Regions from separate parts of the Metabacillus sp. SLBN-84 genome, predicted to be linked through region 2. Evidence: riboswitches for the same ligand, from Rfam matches in the RefSeq annotation. Region 2 holds a riboswitch; the other holds the start of a gene.
What was found. A riboswitch is a leader RNA that binds a small molecule or an ion and turns the genes downstream of it on or off. The one in region 2 is predicted to bind cyclic di-AMP.

Region 1 (7,913 bases), 830 kb from region 2:
AAGCGAGATCACTCGTTCCTGAAAAAATGGAAGCCCAAACAGCTAAAATGAAAGAAGCGTTCGAAAGTGCGGCGGCTGAAATGGGAGGCCGTGCAGAAGTTGAAATCGAAGTGATGTATCCTGGCTTTAAGTTTGGAGAGGGAGATCACGTTGTAGAAGTGGCAAAGCGCGCGGCAGCAAACATCGGCCGTACAAGCGAACTTCAGACAAGCGGCGGCGGAAGTGACGCAAACGTAATTGCCGGCTTTGACATCCCGACTGTCAACCTTGCTGTCGGATACGAAGACATCCACACTACAAATGAGAAGATGCCAATTGAAGAACTTGTCAAAACAGCCGAGCTTGTGGTATCAATAATTAAAGAAGTAGCTAAAAGCGAATAATTGAAAAAATGGCAGGCACATAGATTGTGTCTGCTGTTTTACATCATAGAAAGAGGTGCAGATCATGGGAAGAAGAGAAAAGGCAACATTTGCAGGAGGCTGTTTTTGGTGCATGGTGAAGCCGTTCGACGAACAGCCGGGAATTATTGAAGTCGTTTCGGGCTATACGGGGGGAACACTTGAAAATCCTTCATATGAACAAATCAAAACAGGTGAAACAGGACACAGGGAAGCGGTTGAAATTACCTTTGATCCGGATGTCTTTTCCTATGACACCCTGCTTGAACTCTATTGGCCGCAGATTGATCCGACAGATGACGGCGGCCAGTTCTTCGACCGCGGCAGCCAGTATCGCACTGCCATTTTCTATCACACAGAAGAGCAAAAGCTGAAGGCTGAAAAAACAAAGCAGGAAATTGACGCAAGCGGACGCTTTCAAAAGCCTGTCGTGACAGAGATCCTGCCTGCTTCCCCATTTTATCCGGCAGAAGAATACCATCAGAAGTTCTATGCGAAAAACCCTGAAAAATACAAGCAGGAACGAGAAGAATCCGGAAGAGAAGAGTTTATCCGGAACAACTGGAAGAAATAAAGCAAGCAAGCCCTCTGTTCATCTGGACGGAGGGCTTTATCGATGTTCGGCTCTGTGTTTGTATAAGGTCTGCAATGGGTATTTTCCATATTAAGGAGAGTGATCACAATGAATACATTTAATGAAAGTGCCATTGCATCTTACGTGAGAACAAGAGCCGAAGAAAACTGCAAACTCCTCCAGGAGAACATGGAAGAGCTGGAAAGAGGAAAAATCCTCGGCAGAATGGAAGCCTACAATGAATTTCTGGAGCGGTTTGGATTTGATAAGGTAGAGTGCAAGTAATCAGGGGCAAGCAGAGCACATCATTCTTGTAAGGGATGGTGTGTTTTTGAATTTCGGGAACGCGAGTCAATTTAAAGTGAGAATCGTACCCTCGTAAATCAAGAAACGATGTGGGAGGGTAAGCAAAGAGGCGAATCCTACCCTCGGAAACTGAGAAACGATGTGGGAGGGTAAGCAAAGAGGCGAATCCTACCCTCGGAAACTGAGAAACGATGTGGGAGGGTAAGCAAAGAGGCGAATCCTACCCTCGGAAACTGAGAAACGATGTTGGAGGGTAAGCAAAGAGGCGAATCCTACCCTCGGAAACTGAGAAACGATGTGGGTGTAAGCAAATGGATGAATCGTCCCCTCGGAAACTGAGAAACGATGTGGGTGGGTAAGCAAATGGATGAATCGTCCCCTCGGAAACCGAGAAACGATGTGGGAGGGTAAGCAAAGAGGCGAATCCTACCCTCGGAAACTGAGAAACGATGTGGGAGGGTAAGCAAATATATAAACCGTGTTCTGCTTAAAGTCTATAAAAATCAAGAGGAGTATAACATGAAACATTTTTTTCTGGGGTTTTTAATTTCAGGGTTTGGATCATTTATCCTGATCGTATTGGGCCTTGCGCTCTTTACTGAATTTTATCCTAATGAGGACCCGTCCGTAGGTGCAGGAGTTGGATTTGCAGTGGCAATCGGTTTCGTGTTTTCAGCACCGGTTGCTGCCATGATCGGGATTGTTGGAGGAGTGCTTACATATGGTTTCAAGGAGTACAATAAGAACTAACAAAACCCCCGGAACATTTTCCGGGGGCTCAACTTATTTATGCACTTGCTTTCATAACTTCATCCGCTTTAATCCGGTTGTACTGGCCTTCGGATTTTGACATCACAATGGCAGCGAGTGTATTGCCGACAAGGTTGACGACTGTGCGGGCCATATCCATGATGCGGTCAACACCTGCAATGAAGGCAAGTCCTTCTGCAGGAATTCCAATCGTTCCGAGAGTGGCAAGCAGCACGACAAAGGATGTTCCAGGAACGGCAGCCATCCCTTTAGACGTAACCATCAAGACTAAGATCAGCGTTAATTGCTGAACGATCGTTAATTCAATGCCGTAGACCTGTGCGAGGAACAAGGCAGCGATGGCCTGATAAAGCACTGATCCGTCAAGGTTAAAAGTGTATCCGATCGGAACGACGAAAGACACAATTCCTTTAGGGCATCCCATTTTTTCAAGCTTTTCCATGATGCGGGGAAGGACGGTTTCAGAGCTTGACGTACTAAATGCAAGCAGCAGCTCGTCCTTAATGTAGCGCAGCAGCATAAAGATATTGACGCCCGCCCATTTTGCCACTGCACCCAGCACGACAATCAGGAAGAAAATCAGTGCAGCGTATACTAATAGAACCAATTTTCCAAGAGACAGCAGTGAATCAATTCCAAATTTCGAAACGGTTACTCCAATCAGGGCAAACACGCCGAGTGGAGCCACTTTCATTACGAGATTTACGACGTGGAACATCGCGTGTGAAACACCGTCAAAGAATTGCAGGACGGGCTTTCCGCGTTCTCCAATGGCTGCTACGCCAAGGCCGAAGAGGACGGAGAAAAAGATGATGGCAAGCATATCGCCTTCTACGACGGATTTAAAGAAGTTCGTCGGCACAATATGAAGGAACGTTTCGGCAACCGATTTTTCACTTTGCTCCTCAGATGTGTCGACATACTGCTGGATATCTGTCTTTTGGGCAGATTCAAGGTCAACACCCTGTCCCGGCTGAAAGACGTTTGCAAGCAATACACCGAGGACAATCGCTACGGTTGTAATGATTTCAAAATAGAGAATGGTTTTTCCGCCGAGTCTTCCAACGTGTTTTCCATTCCCGGCACCCGCAACTCCAACAATCAGACTGGAGATAACAATCGGAATCACGATCATTTTGATCAAACGGAGAAACAAGTCACCAAGCGGCTGCAGCACGGCTGCAAGGCGAGGGTCATTAAACCAGACGACACCAACTAAAATACCTAAAATCAAACCAATGAAAATTTGGGAAGCCAGTCCCAAACGAAATTTCTTCATAGATGAACCTCCTCTTTGATGTAAGAATTCTGAAAATACAAAAAAAGACCAATCTAAAGTAAGAAAGGTCTTTAATACACAATTAAAGTCTTTCTCCCAATAAAGCATACGAGGTTAACTGTCGGATTCGGGATTGAGAGTTCCCTTCCATTTACGGATTCACCCCAAGGTAAGAGCCTTACCAAATGCATGATTCCCCCGCTCTGAAAAGATTAAGCTTATTATGAAGTTTGTCTGTTTATAAAATCACACAAGATATAATTTACTCTGAATGCAGACAAGTTGTCAATTGTTTTTTACTAGCATTCAGCCTGGACAATACGCTCAGTTGGTACTTTTAATTAGGGTTATGGTAAACTTTTAACATAAAAGAGCCTTGAAAGAAGTTGAATGGAAATGAACGGACGAAGCGGTCCAAGAGTGATTCTCCATGTGGATATGAACAGTTTTTACGCATCAGTTGAGATGGCGTTTGAGCCTGAGCTGAGGGGGAAACCCCTCGCCATTGCCGGAAATGTGGAAGAACGGAAGGGAATTGTTGTCACGTGCAGCTATGAGGCAAGAGCAAGAGGAGTGAAAACAACAATGCCGCTGTGGCAGGCGAAGCGCCATTGTCCCGAACTGATTGTCAGGAAGCCGAATTTTGACCGGTACCGGAAGGCATCAAGAGCAATGTTCGACCTGTTAAGAGAATTTACCGAGCTGGTTGAGCCTGTCTCTATTGATGAAGGGTATATGGATTTGACGGAATATCTGAAGGAAGGCAATCCGCTTCAAGTGGCAAAAACGATTCAGCAGCGATTGCTTGAAGAGCTGCTTCTGCCATCAAGTATTGGCATTGCCCCGAATAAGTTCCTTGCCAAGATGGCTTCCAATATGAAAAAGCCACTGGGCATCACCGTCCTCAGAAAACGGGAGCTTCACGAGACACTGTGGCCGCTTCCAGCAGGCGAGATGCACGGAGTGGGAGAAAAAACGGCAGAAAAACTCCGCACCATTGGCATTCAGACGATCAAAGATCTGGCTGAAGCCGATCCGATTTCATTGAAACAGCTCCTGGGCATTAACGGTGAACGGCTGAAAAAAAGGGCAAACGGTATAGACAGCAGGGAAGTCAACCCGGACAGCATCCATGATTTTAAGAGCATTGGGAATTCTACCACTCTCTCCAAAGATTCAAGTGATGTTCGCGTCCTGTACGATACTCTGAACCGCCTTTCCCAGTCCGTCAGCATGCGGATGAAACGGAAAGAGGTGCTTGGAACAAAGATCTTTATTACGATTCGCTACTCAGACAGAAGCACATTTACCCGCAGCCGGACAGTCAATAATCCACTTGGTGAAAAGGAAGAGCTGTACACTCACGCAAAAGAGATTTTTGACAGGCACTGGACGGGAGATCCCGTACGTTTGCTTGGGGTTACGTGCCAGGACCTTGTGCCAAAAGGAGCTGCCTATAAACAGCTGGATCTGTTTTCTTTTCAGGAGGATGCAAAAAAAGAGCCTCTATTTAAAACGATTGAGGACATTCAGAAAAAATTTGGAGAAAGTGTCATTAAACGCGGGATGAAAGCGGTCCACCTGGAAGATGATAAAACAAGCGGGACAAGTTTCAATAAAGATTTTTTAAGGGAATGAGACAAGGCGCTTTCCTTGATAAAAGCAAGGGCACTGTGTTATTTTACAGAAGGAATGCATATTCATGCGAACAACGATATTTGGGACAGAAAGGGAGTATAAACATGTCTAAACAGCAAATTGGCGTTATCGGTTTGGCCGTCATGGGCAAAAACCTCGCTCTTAATATAGAAAGCCGCGGCTATTCGGTGGCCGTTTATAACCGTTCTTCAGATAAAACAGAAGAAATGCTGAAAGAACACAGCGGCAAGAACCTGACAGGTACATACAGCATTGAAGAATTTGTTCAGTCTCTTGAAACACCGCGCAAAATTCTTCTTATGGTAAAAGCCGGTTTTGCAACAGATGCAACAATCGAGCAGCTTCTTCCACATCTTGATAAAGGCGATATTCTGATCGACGGCGGAAATACGCTGTACACAGATACACAGCGCAGAAACAAAGAGCTTGCTGAAAGCGGCATTCACTTTATCGGCACCGGCGTTTCAGGCGGAGAGGAAGGAGCCCTTAAAGGACCTTCGATCATGCCTGGCGGACAAAAGGAAGCATTTGAGCTTGTAAAGCCGATTTTTGAAGCGATATCTGCAAAAGTGGACGGAGATCCATGTACAACTTATATCGGTCCGGACGGTGCCGGCCATTATGTGAAAATGGTGCATAACGGCATTGAGTACGGCGATATGCAGCTGATTTCAGAAGCGTATTTCATCCTTAAAAATGTTCTTGGCCTATCTGCACAGGAACTGCATGAAGTATTTGCCGAGTGGAATAAAGGCGAGCTTGACAGCTATCTGATTGAAATCACGGCTGACATTTTCACAAAAACAGATGATGAAACAGGCAAGCCGCTTGTTGATGTGATTCTTGATACAGCAGGACAAAAAGGAACTGGAAAATGGACAAGCAAAAGTGCCCTTGATTTAGGTGTTCCGCTTCCGATTATTACGGAATCCGTGTTTGCCCGCTTCATCTCTGCCATGAAAGATGAGCGTGTAAAAGCGAGCGGCATTCTTTCGGGTCCTTCTGTTACACCATTTGAAGGCGACAAAAAAGAACTGATTGAAGTTGTCCGCAAAGCGCTTTATATGAGTAAAATCTGCTCGTATGCACAAGGTTTTGCCCAAATGAGAGCAGCTTCTGAGGAATACAACTGGGATCTTCAGTACGGCGACATCGCGATGATTTTCAGAGGCGGATGCATCATCCGTGCAGCCTTCCTTCAAAAAATCAAAGATGCGTATGACCGCGACGGCGAGCTTGCGAATCTTCTGCTTGACCCTTACTTCAAAGAGATCGCAGAAAGCTACCAGGGAGCTCTACGCAAAGTGCTGACAGTTGCTATTGAGCAGGGTGTTCCGGTACCAAGCTTCTCGGCTGCCCTTTCCTATTACGACAGCTACCGCACGGCTACATTGCCTGCCAACCTTATTCAGGCGCAGCGCGACTACTTCGGAGCGCACACTTACCAGCGTACAGACAAAGAAGGCATTTTCCATACAGAATGGATGTCTAAGTAAAAACAGAACACGGGGCCTTGTGCTCCGTGTTTTTTACTGTTTCTAAACCGGTGAATCGGGGTAAAATGTTACGGATAAGAAAAGAACGGGGTGAATAATGATGCTTTATTTATTGGCAATTTTACTGCCGCCTGTGGCTGTGCTGTTTGTCGGCAGACCGTTTCAGGCACTGCTTAACCTGATTTTAACACTCATTTTTTATCTTCCTGGAGCCATACACGCCGTGCTCGTCGTGAAGGATGCAAAGGATGAAAAGCGGATGAAAAAGTACGGAGTGAGGTAACTTAAAAAAAATGCTGACTTTGCAGGAAATTAGCCCGCCTCTAAAGAAGTAGAGTGCGGGCTTAGTTTAGTTTGAAAATTGTTTGGCAAATGAAAACGAATCATGCTATGATAATAGCGAACAAATGTTCTTATTAAAATTATGACGATGAGGTGTAACATGATCACATCAGTAAATCCTTACATTGTAACAAATGGAAATGGTCAAGAGGCAGTGAAGTTTTATGTAGATGCTTTGGATGCTGAACTGATTTCAATTCAGACATTTGGAGAAATGCCCGAAGATCCTAATCATCCAATCCCTGCTGATGCAAAGGACCGTGTGATGAATGCACAGTTTAAGACAGGCAATACAATCATGATGCTGTCAGATACGTTTCCTGGTATGCCTTATACTCTCGGTTCACAGCTTTCCATAGCGATGCATATTGATTCGGCAGACGCAGCCAAGGATGTATTTGAAAAGCTTTCAGCAGGCGGAACAGTCACAATGCCCCTTCAGGAAACATTTTGGAGTCCGGCTTACGGACAGGTTAAAGACAAATATGGTGTTGAATGGCAAGTATCTGCTGTTAAAGAAAACAAATACTAAACCTAAAAGAAAACCCTTCTTGGTTAAGAAGGGTTTTCTTCTTTATACAGGAATGATTAAAGCAAATCGTTTGACTGTACAGGCTGTAAGAGTATATATTTCTTTAGGTATACGAAATAATAAACTGAAGGCGGGATAGTGTGTCAACGAAAATAGAAGAAAGACCGCCGGCAGTTCCTGGCTTAAAACATGAAAATAAAATTGTCTGGCTCTGGAGCTTAACAGTCTGGCTTGTCGTCATGAATACGACCATGTTTAACGTGGCGCTGCCGAGCGTACTGAGTGATCTGAGTCTCTCATCTGCTACAGCTTCATGGATTGTCTCCGGATATTCCATTGCTTTTGCCATTTCGACGCTGACTTACAGCAGACTGTCGGATTTCATTCCCATTTCGAGGCTTCTCGCAATCGGACTTGCGATGCTTGGTGCAGCCTCTGTCATTGGATTTTTCTCTGAAAGTTTTTATCTTCTCTTGTTTGCCCGGGTTCTCCAGGCTGCAGGAGCGGGAGCTGTACCGGGACTTGCCATGGTTCTTGCCGGAAAATATATTCC
Region 2 (7,913 bases):
GTCCGGGAGATGCTTGATTCCTCTTTCCATCCGGGCGGATTCCGTCATGCTGAAGATGTCATCATGAACGGCGGGCTTCGGAAATTCCGACAGCGCGATACCGGCCATTCCTGCTTCAGCAATTGCGGCGTATGCAAGATAGGGATTGGCGCTTGGGTCCGGATGCCTCACTTCTATCCGTGTTGCGGAGCCCCTTTTTGCAGGTATACGGATAAGGGTTGACCGGTTTGAAGTTGACCAGGCTATATAGCACGGGGCCTCAAACCCCGGTACGAGACGTTTGTAAGAATTAACAAGCGGATTGGTAATGGCAGTCAGCTCTTCAATATAGGTGAGCACCCCATTAATAAAATAATAGGCTTCGTTTGAAAGCTGCATATCATCATTTCCATCAAAGAAGATATTTTCCCCGTCTTGAAGGAGGGAGATGTTAACATGCATACCGGAGCCGTTTACCCCTTGCAGAGGTTTAGGCATAAATGACGCATGCAGGTTAAATTGTTTTGCGACATTTTTTACGACCCACTTGTATGTTGTGGCATTATCTGCTGACGTCAGGGCATCATTGAAACGAAAATTGATTTCATGCTGCCCGTTGGCCACTTCATGGTGGGATGCTTCAATTTTGAAGCCCATTGCTTTCAGGGTGCGGTAGATTTCAAGACGGACTCTTTCTCCCAGATCATGTGCGGGCTCAAAATATCCCCCAGTATCGTGGGGATTTGTCGTGGGATTTCCATTTTCGTCGGTTTTAAACAGGAAAAACTCCAGTTCCGGCCCGATGCTGATGCTGTATCCAAGCGACTTGGCTCTTTTTGCGGCGAGCTGCAGGACATATCTTGGATCTCCTTCATAAGGCGTCATATCCGGATTTAATATGCTGCAAAGAAATCTTGCTTCTGCATATTTTTCCTCGACTGACCACGGAATAATAGCGAACGTGCTCAAATCCGGCTTGAGGTATAAATCAGACTGGTTAATAGGACAAAAACCCCTTATGGACGAACCGTCAAACATCATTTTTCCCTCTGCAGCCTCATCAATCTGATCGGCCGTAATGGTGACGTGCTTTAAATTTCCTTCCAGATCAACAAACTGAAGATGCAGCAGTTCGACATGCTTTTCAGCTATTTCTGCTTTTATTTCGCTTAACGGATCTAAAATAGTCAACACAAAGAACACCCCGATTTTTTAGTTTTAATTTCGTTTACGAATGAATTTGAAAAATCGAAGGATTGTATTTTTTGTTTCAGCAGGCTGCGCTGAACGGTCACACCTTCCTCTCTCAAACAACGCATACGGAGTTAGCTGACGGATTCGGACGGTAAGAGTCGCCCGGCCGCTTGATTCAGCGGCTTCACCCCGGAAAATTGGGTCCCCCGTTCCTTAACGGATTCTGCGGATTAGGAAATAAATTGAGCCTATCATACTCCTGGATAATTTTACTTGTAAAGGGATGAAATACCGGGTTTTTACAGATGAATATTCAATCAATCTCTGTTTTTCTTCTGTTTACTCTCGTTTTCTCTCTTTCTCAATTTTATTTGAGCAGATGTCGTTTTTGCAGTCTGGTATAGACAGTGATTTTTTAGAAAAGATGAGGCAAAGAAAAAAGAGTATGCTCAATTTGCATACTCCCTTTTTGTTCCGGTTATTTAGTTCTTTCATTCAAGGAGCCGCTCCAGATCCTTATCAACCACAAACACTTCAATTCGTTCGCCCATCTTTGTGCTGATATCGCTGTGGCTTGAAAGAACCCTGCAGCCCGTGCAGTTTTCTACAATTTCTTCAAATTTTTTACTGTACATTTCACGCAGAACCTGTCTCATTTGTTTAACGAGTTTTCTGCCATTTTCGTTTTCAACCAGATGTTTTTCCTCAACTGTGAGAACGCCCTTAAACCGGGCAATGACCATATCATGGACAATGTAGGTTCTTGTTTCCTGCGGTCCGCGTCCGATTAAATCCCTTTGAAGCTTGATAAAGGCTTCACTTAATTCCATTTCCAATTTCTTTTTAGGCGACACAGCCATTTGATTATACCCCCGGCACAAATGCTTTTGATTAGGATAAACGGATGCCGTTCAAGAGGATTTTAGAAGATGGCAAGATCCCCCTTGAGCTTTGCATCATTAGACGAGTTTATCTTACTTACCCGCCATGACCCTGTCAATAGCATTCTGTAAATGACAGGAAACAGAGTGTACAGTTGACAGGCTGATACAAGCGGGAGAGAGAAGTGAGATTTTTTAAAAACGTGAGGAAATGAGAGTAAGAGAGAGAATAATAGACTAAAGGTCACTAAAGTCCCTGTTTTTTAGTGTATTTCCTTGTTTACACAGTTTTATCGCGGGAGTAAGATAATCTCGTAATCACGAATTGCATATCGGCCTAGTCCCGTGACACGGGAACGGAGGAACCAATTTTTTGGGGTTAATTCTGCTTTTGCAGAAAGGATGAGATCTTTCGCCATCCTACCCGTCAGCTAACTTCGTCGGCTAAAGCGAAGGAGGTCCAAAGACCGCCTTAACAGGAGTCTTTTTTTTACTGCCTTTTTTTAGGCAGAGAAGAGGCCTGGGGACTGTAGAAGGTCTTTTTGATTCAGCAATTCGTTTGAAAAAGGAAAAACGGAAGACGGAACGCAAAGAGGGCTGCGGCTTGCTGGGCGTTAAGTAGACCAATGAGTACTTTTTCTCCAAAACAGCCATATGAGAATCAATCATGCCGGGCAGCTGCCTGCTGATTTGATTACATGTGTACTGGGTTGGGGGAAGAGTAAGCATTGGTCTCTTTTTTTGTTCTATGGCTGATTGATCCTGAAAGGGTTAATTCAGCAAGAGAACAAAATGCACTGTCAATCATGGAACGATTCGGGGGATAACGATGAATCAGACACTGGTTATAGGCAAGGGGGATTTATTCGTTTCTGTAATAGAGGAGATTAACGTTCACCGCAAATACGCAGATGTGATGTCTTATGAACAGTATGCGTTTGAGCTGACAAACTCAAAGGAAGGCAATACAAGGCTGGATAATCTGCTTGAACTTGAAAAGAGATTTGACGGCTATCAATCTGTCTATATTATCTCGGATTCAATCAACGAAGGATTTGAACTGACGGCTTTTTTCTCTGATCTGGGAACAATGAGGATTGTTGTGATGACAGATGACAGCAGGCATTATGATCTTTACAAAAAATTAGGCGCCAGATATGTCATTTTAAGCAAGCCGGCATCATGCTCCTATTGGCTCGGAGAATTGAATCAAGTCTAAAGCAGACAGCAAAAATCAATTAAGGAGGTGGATCTCTAAAAGAGATATCAAACCAGAACTGAATACTTAATCGCTTAATTTCACAATGAAATCGGGGGATCCAATCTTTTGCGGCAAATTGCCGCTTGGGGTGAATCCATCTGAATATGGTGGCAGGGCAGCTCTCATAGCCCGAATCCGACAGCTAACCCCGAAAGCGCGATGAGGGAAATCGAAACTGCAGGTGCGGCATGCTTTTTAAGTGATGCCTAAAAGCCGCGGAAGAACCCTCTTCCGCGGTTTTTTACTGGAATAAAGAGTGAATTCAGGTGCTGTCCGGCTGTTTGGCTGCCGGAGCAAAGACGGAGCGAAAAGGCGGGGAAGGTTATGGAAGCAATGCTGATTTGCATACCGAGCTATACGAGGCTTGGGTGCCTGGATGAGATTCTCCCTGAGAACTCGTCGCTGTCCTTTATTACGGGAGATTACAGTGTAGAAAGTCATTTAAGATCCAAAGGGTTTAAAACCATTTATTTTATCAGGCAAAATGCCCAGTATCTGCTAATAAACGAGCCTGTCTCAAGAGTGCTTCTTCTCGAGGACAAAATAGCCGAGACCTGCAGGCTGATGGAAATACTCAAAGCAAGCGTCAGAGCGCCGATTACCGTTATTACTAAAAAGGCGAATTACCCGGCCAGGCTCTATGAACTGCTCGGTGCCCAGCATGTCATGTATTCAAAAGCAGATAGCGTGAAATTTTTGATTCAGTAAGAACGGGGGGATTTTACTATGCTTGACATCATCATGGCGGTGTCTTTTGCAGCTCTTGCGCTGCTGATGGCCGGACTGATCAGCTGGTCTGAAAAGATTGTGAACGAAGGAAGGGAAGAAAAGTGATGATTGTTTTGCTTGGCGGAATTGCCGCCATAACGCTTTATTTGCTTTATGCACTTGTTAACCCGGAAAAATTTTAACTTGCGGAGGAAAAGACTTTGAGTGTACTATCCATTCTTTCAATTATCCTGACATTGGGGCTAGCTGTGCTGCTTTCCAAGCCGGCTGGACTATATATTGCACAGGCATTTTCTTATGAAACAACAAGGCTTGATTCCATTTTTGGACCTTTTGAGAAAGCAATTTATAAACTGAGCGGCATTAAACAGAAGAATCAAGGTTTCAGGCAGTATGCTATAGCTCTGTTGCTTTCAAACATCTTTATGATTTTCATCGTTTATCTGGTGTTTCGTTTTCAGGGTTCGCTTCCTTTGAATCCAAGCGGTATTGCCGGAATGGATCCAACGCTTGCTTTTAATACGGCCATCAGCTTTATGACAAATACGAACCTTCAGCACTACAGCGGGGAGAGCGGCCTGTCCTATTTCTCACAGATGATTGCCATCACGTTTATGATGTTTACGGCACCTGCAACCGCTTTTGCAGCTGCGATTGCACTTATTAGAGGATTATCGGGTAATCCGCTTGGAAATTTCTTTGTTGATTTAATTCGTGCGATCACAAGGGTTTTTCTGCCGCTTGCCTTTGCAGCCGGCCTGATATTTGTCTTTCTTGGCGTTCCTCAAACGCTTGATGCCAGTGTCACGGCCAGCACAGTGGAAGGAGCAGAGCAGACAATCGCAAGGGGACCTGTTGCTTCTCTCTTATCCATTAAAGAAGCAGGAAATAACGGCGGAGGATTTTTTGGAGTCAACTCAGCCCATCCGTTTGAAAATCCCAACGCAGTGAGCAATGTGCTGCAAATGCTTTTAATGCTTCTCATCCCGACAGCCCTTCCATATACGTACGGAAAAATGGTAGGCAATAAAAAACAGGGACGAATTTTATTTGCGGCTATGGCAATGATTTTTGCAGTGTTTCTTGGAACAGCTCTTCTATCTGAATTTCAGGGGAATCCGAGACTGGCTGAAGCAGGTCTTGAGCAGGCTTCAGGAAGCATGGAAGGGAAAGAGGTGCGGTTTGGTACCGTTCAATCCACTCTCTATGCGGTTGTCACGACGGCTTCTGAAACAGGGGCTGTCAATACCATGCATGATACACTTTCTCCCATTACCGGAATGCTGGCCTTGTCGAATATGCTTCTGAATACCGTGTTCGGCGGTGCAGGTGCCGGATTCATGAACATTATGATGTACGCTATTATTGCAGTTTTCTTATCAGGCCTTATGGTTGGGCGCACGCCGGAATTCCTTGGCAAAAAAATTGAAGGAAAAGAAATGAAGCTGATTGCGGTCACTCTGTTGATTCATCCGTTTTTGATACTTGGATCAACAGCCCTGGCGCTTTATACGCCGCTTGGATCTGACGGCATTTCAAATCCAGGGTTTCACGGGCTTTCCCAAGTGCTGTATGAATACACGTCTTCTGCAGCCAATAACGGTTCAGGCTTTGAAGGTTTGGGGGATGCCACTCCGTTTTGGAACATCTCAACAGGTATTGTCATGTTTATCGGAAGATACTTTGGAATCATTGCCATCCTTGCCGTAGGAGCATCTTTAGCGGCTAAAAAGCTTGTTCCGGAAACGATAGGAACATTCCGTACCGACACAAGTCTGTTTGGAACCATTTTTGTCGGAGCGGTATTCATTGTCGGAGCATTAACCTTCTTCCCAGTATTGGTTCTTGGGCCAGTGGCAGAGCTGTTAACTTTATAATTCAATTGGAGGATCCAAAATGAGTAAGACACTAGCAACAGCAGCGAAGGCTGCTGATGAAAGATATGATCAAAAAGAAGCTGCCGGACAGACAGAACCTGAAGGGCACAAGCCGGCAAACCGGACGAAAGCAGGTCAAGGGCTGATCTTCAATGCGGTAAAGGCTTCCTTTCTGAAACTTGATCCCCGGATCATGGTCAAAAATCCAATCATGTTTATAGTAGAAATCGGTTTTTTCTTAACTCTGCTGCTTACTTTTGCACCAAATGCATTCGGACCTGCGGAAGTCAGCACGGCGTTTAATTTAACCGTCTCCCTGATTCTTTTATTCACCGTTTTATTTGCCAACTTTGCAGAAGCATTGGCAGAGGGGCGGGGGATGGCTCAGGCAAACTCGCTGAAAAATTCCAAGAAAGAAATGACGGCAAACAGAGTAAAACCAGGCGGGAATATTGAAAAGGTTGACTCCGCGTCGCTTCGCAAGGGGGATGTGGTCATTGTGTCCCAGGGCGAATTTATTCCTGGTGACGGTGAAATCATTTCCGGTCTTGCGTCTGTTGATGAATCCGCGATTACGGGTGAATCCGCTCCGGTCATTAAGGAAGCGGGAGGGGATTTTAACTCTGTAACAGGCGGAACAAAGGTGGTCAGCGATCAGATCAAGGTGAGAATCACGAGTGATCCTGGTGAATCTTTTCTTGATAAAATGATTGCTCTTGTTGAGGGAGCCGAGCGCCAGAAAACACCGAATGAAATAGCGTTGAATACGGTTTTAACAAGCCTCACTCTTATTTTCATGATTGTCGTTGTGACTCTTCCTTTTTACACGGACTACCTCGGGTTTCGTCTTGAAATACCGGTTCTGATTGCCTTGCTTGTCTGTCTGATTCCTACGACAATCGGGGGATTGCTCTCCGCCATCGGAATTGCCGGGATGGATCGTGTAACACAGTTCAATGTCATTGCCATGTCAGGAAAAGCCGTTGAAGCTGCAGGGGACATTAACACAATCATTCTGGACAAAACAGGTACTATCACATTCGGAAACCGAATGGCAAGCGAGTTTATTCCTGTGGGCAATGCCCCGATGCAGGATTTGGCGCAATGGACGGCCGTCAGCTCGCTGGAGGATGAAACACCTGAAGGAAGATCTGTTCTTGAGCTGCTGAAGAATAAACAGCTTTCATACAGAACGGGTCTTGCAGATGGAGGAACGTTCATTGAATTTAAAGCGGAGACCCGAATGAGCGGAATGGATTTGCCTGACGGATCAGTTGTAAGAAAAGGTGCGGTGGATGCCGTGAAAAAATGGGTTCTCTCACGCGGAGGCACCATTCCGGCTGATCTGGACAAGAAAACGGACGATATTTCCAAAGCAGGCGGTACACCTCTTGCTGTAGCGATGAATGATCAGATATTCGGATTAATCTACTTGAAAGATACCGTTAAGCCTGGAATGAAGGAGCGTTTTGACAAGCTCCGCAGCATGGGAATCAAAACCGTCATGTGTACAGGAGATAATCCGCTCACAGCTGCCACAATAGCAAAGGAAGCGGGTGTGGATGAATTTATCGCAGAGTGCAAACCTGAGGACAAAATTGAAGTCATTAAATATGAGCAGGCACAAGGCAAGCTCGTTGCGATGACGGGAGACGGCACCAATGATGCCCCTGCTCTTGCCCAGGCGGATGTGGGTCTTGCCATGAACAGCGGGACGGCAGCTGCGAAGGAAGCTGCGAATATGGTGGATCTGGATTCAAATCCTACGAAAATCATTGAAGTAGTCTCAATCGGAAAACAGCTGCTGATGACCCGCGGTGCCCTGACAACGTTCAGTATCGCAAACGATATTGCCAAGTACTTTGCGATTATACCGGCCATGTTTATGCTCGCCATTCCGGAAATGAGCATGCTGAATGTGATGAGGCTTGACTCGCCAATTTCAGCCATCCTGTCAGCCCTGATTTTTAACGCGATCATCATTCCGATTCT

Region 1: linked by a shared signal. The riboswitch ahead of RKD52_RS07800 (cation:dicarboxylate symporter family transporter) and the one ahead of RKD52_RS03585 (hypothetical protein) in region 2 are both predicted to bind cyclic di-AMP.

Annotation. Positions count from the first base shown of each region.
Region 1 covers NZ_JBRJIP010000001.1:1,566,688-1,574,600, forward strand. The annotation lists gene RKD52_RS07780 (M20/M25/M40 family metallo-hydrolase) at 1-383, shown strand, start outside; gene msrA (peptide-methionine (S)-S-oxide reductase MsrA) at 448-975, shown strand; gene RKD52_RS07790 (hypothetical protein) at 1,084-1,260, shown strand; gene RKD52_RS07795 (hypothetical protein) at 1,801-2,031, shown strand; gene RKD52_RS07800 (cation:dicarboxylate symporter family transporter) at 2,069-3,331, opposite strand; cyclic di-AMP (ydaO/yuaA leader) riboswitch at 3,420-3,560, opposite strand; gene RKD52_RS07805 (DNA polymerase IV) at 3,728-4,969, shown strand; gene gndA (NADP-dependent phosphogluconate dehydrogenase) at 5,074-6,486, shown strand; gene RKD52_RS07815 (YqaE/Pmp3 family membrane protein) at 6,587-6,769, shown strand; gene RKD52_RS07820 (VOC family protein) at 6,929-7,360, shown strand; gene RKD52_RS07825 (MFS transporter) at 7,501-7,913, shown strand, end outside.
Region 2 covers NZ_JBRJIP010000001.1:740,844-748,756, forward strand. The annotation lists gene glnA (type I glutamate--ammonia ligase) at 1-1,170, opposite strand, end outside; cyclic di-AMP (ydaO/yuaA leader) riboswitch at 1,278-1,411, opposite strand; gene RKD52_RS03580 (DUF2294 domain-containing protein) at 1,665-2,033, opposite strand; cyclic di-AMP (ydaO/yuaA leader) riboswitch at 2,379-2,515, shown strand; gene RKD52_RS03585 (hypothetical protein) at 2,884-3,273, shown strand; cyclic di-AMP (ydaO/yuaA leader) riboswitch at 3,335-3,486, shown strand; gene RKD52_RS03590 (hypothetical protein) at 3,640-4,023, shown strand; gene RKD52_RS03595 (signal peptide protein) at 4,042-4,149, shown strand; gene RKD52_RS03600 (potassium-transporting ATPase subunit F) at 4,149-4,226, shown strand; gene kdpA (potassium-transporting ATPase subunit KdpA) at 4,245-5,921, shown strand; gene kdpB (potassium-transporting ATPase subunit KdpB) at 5,941-7,913, shown strand, end outside.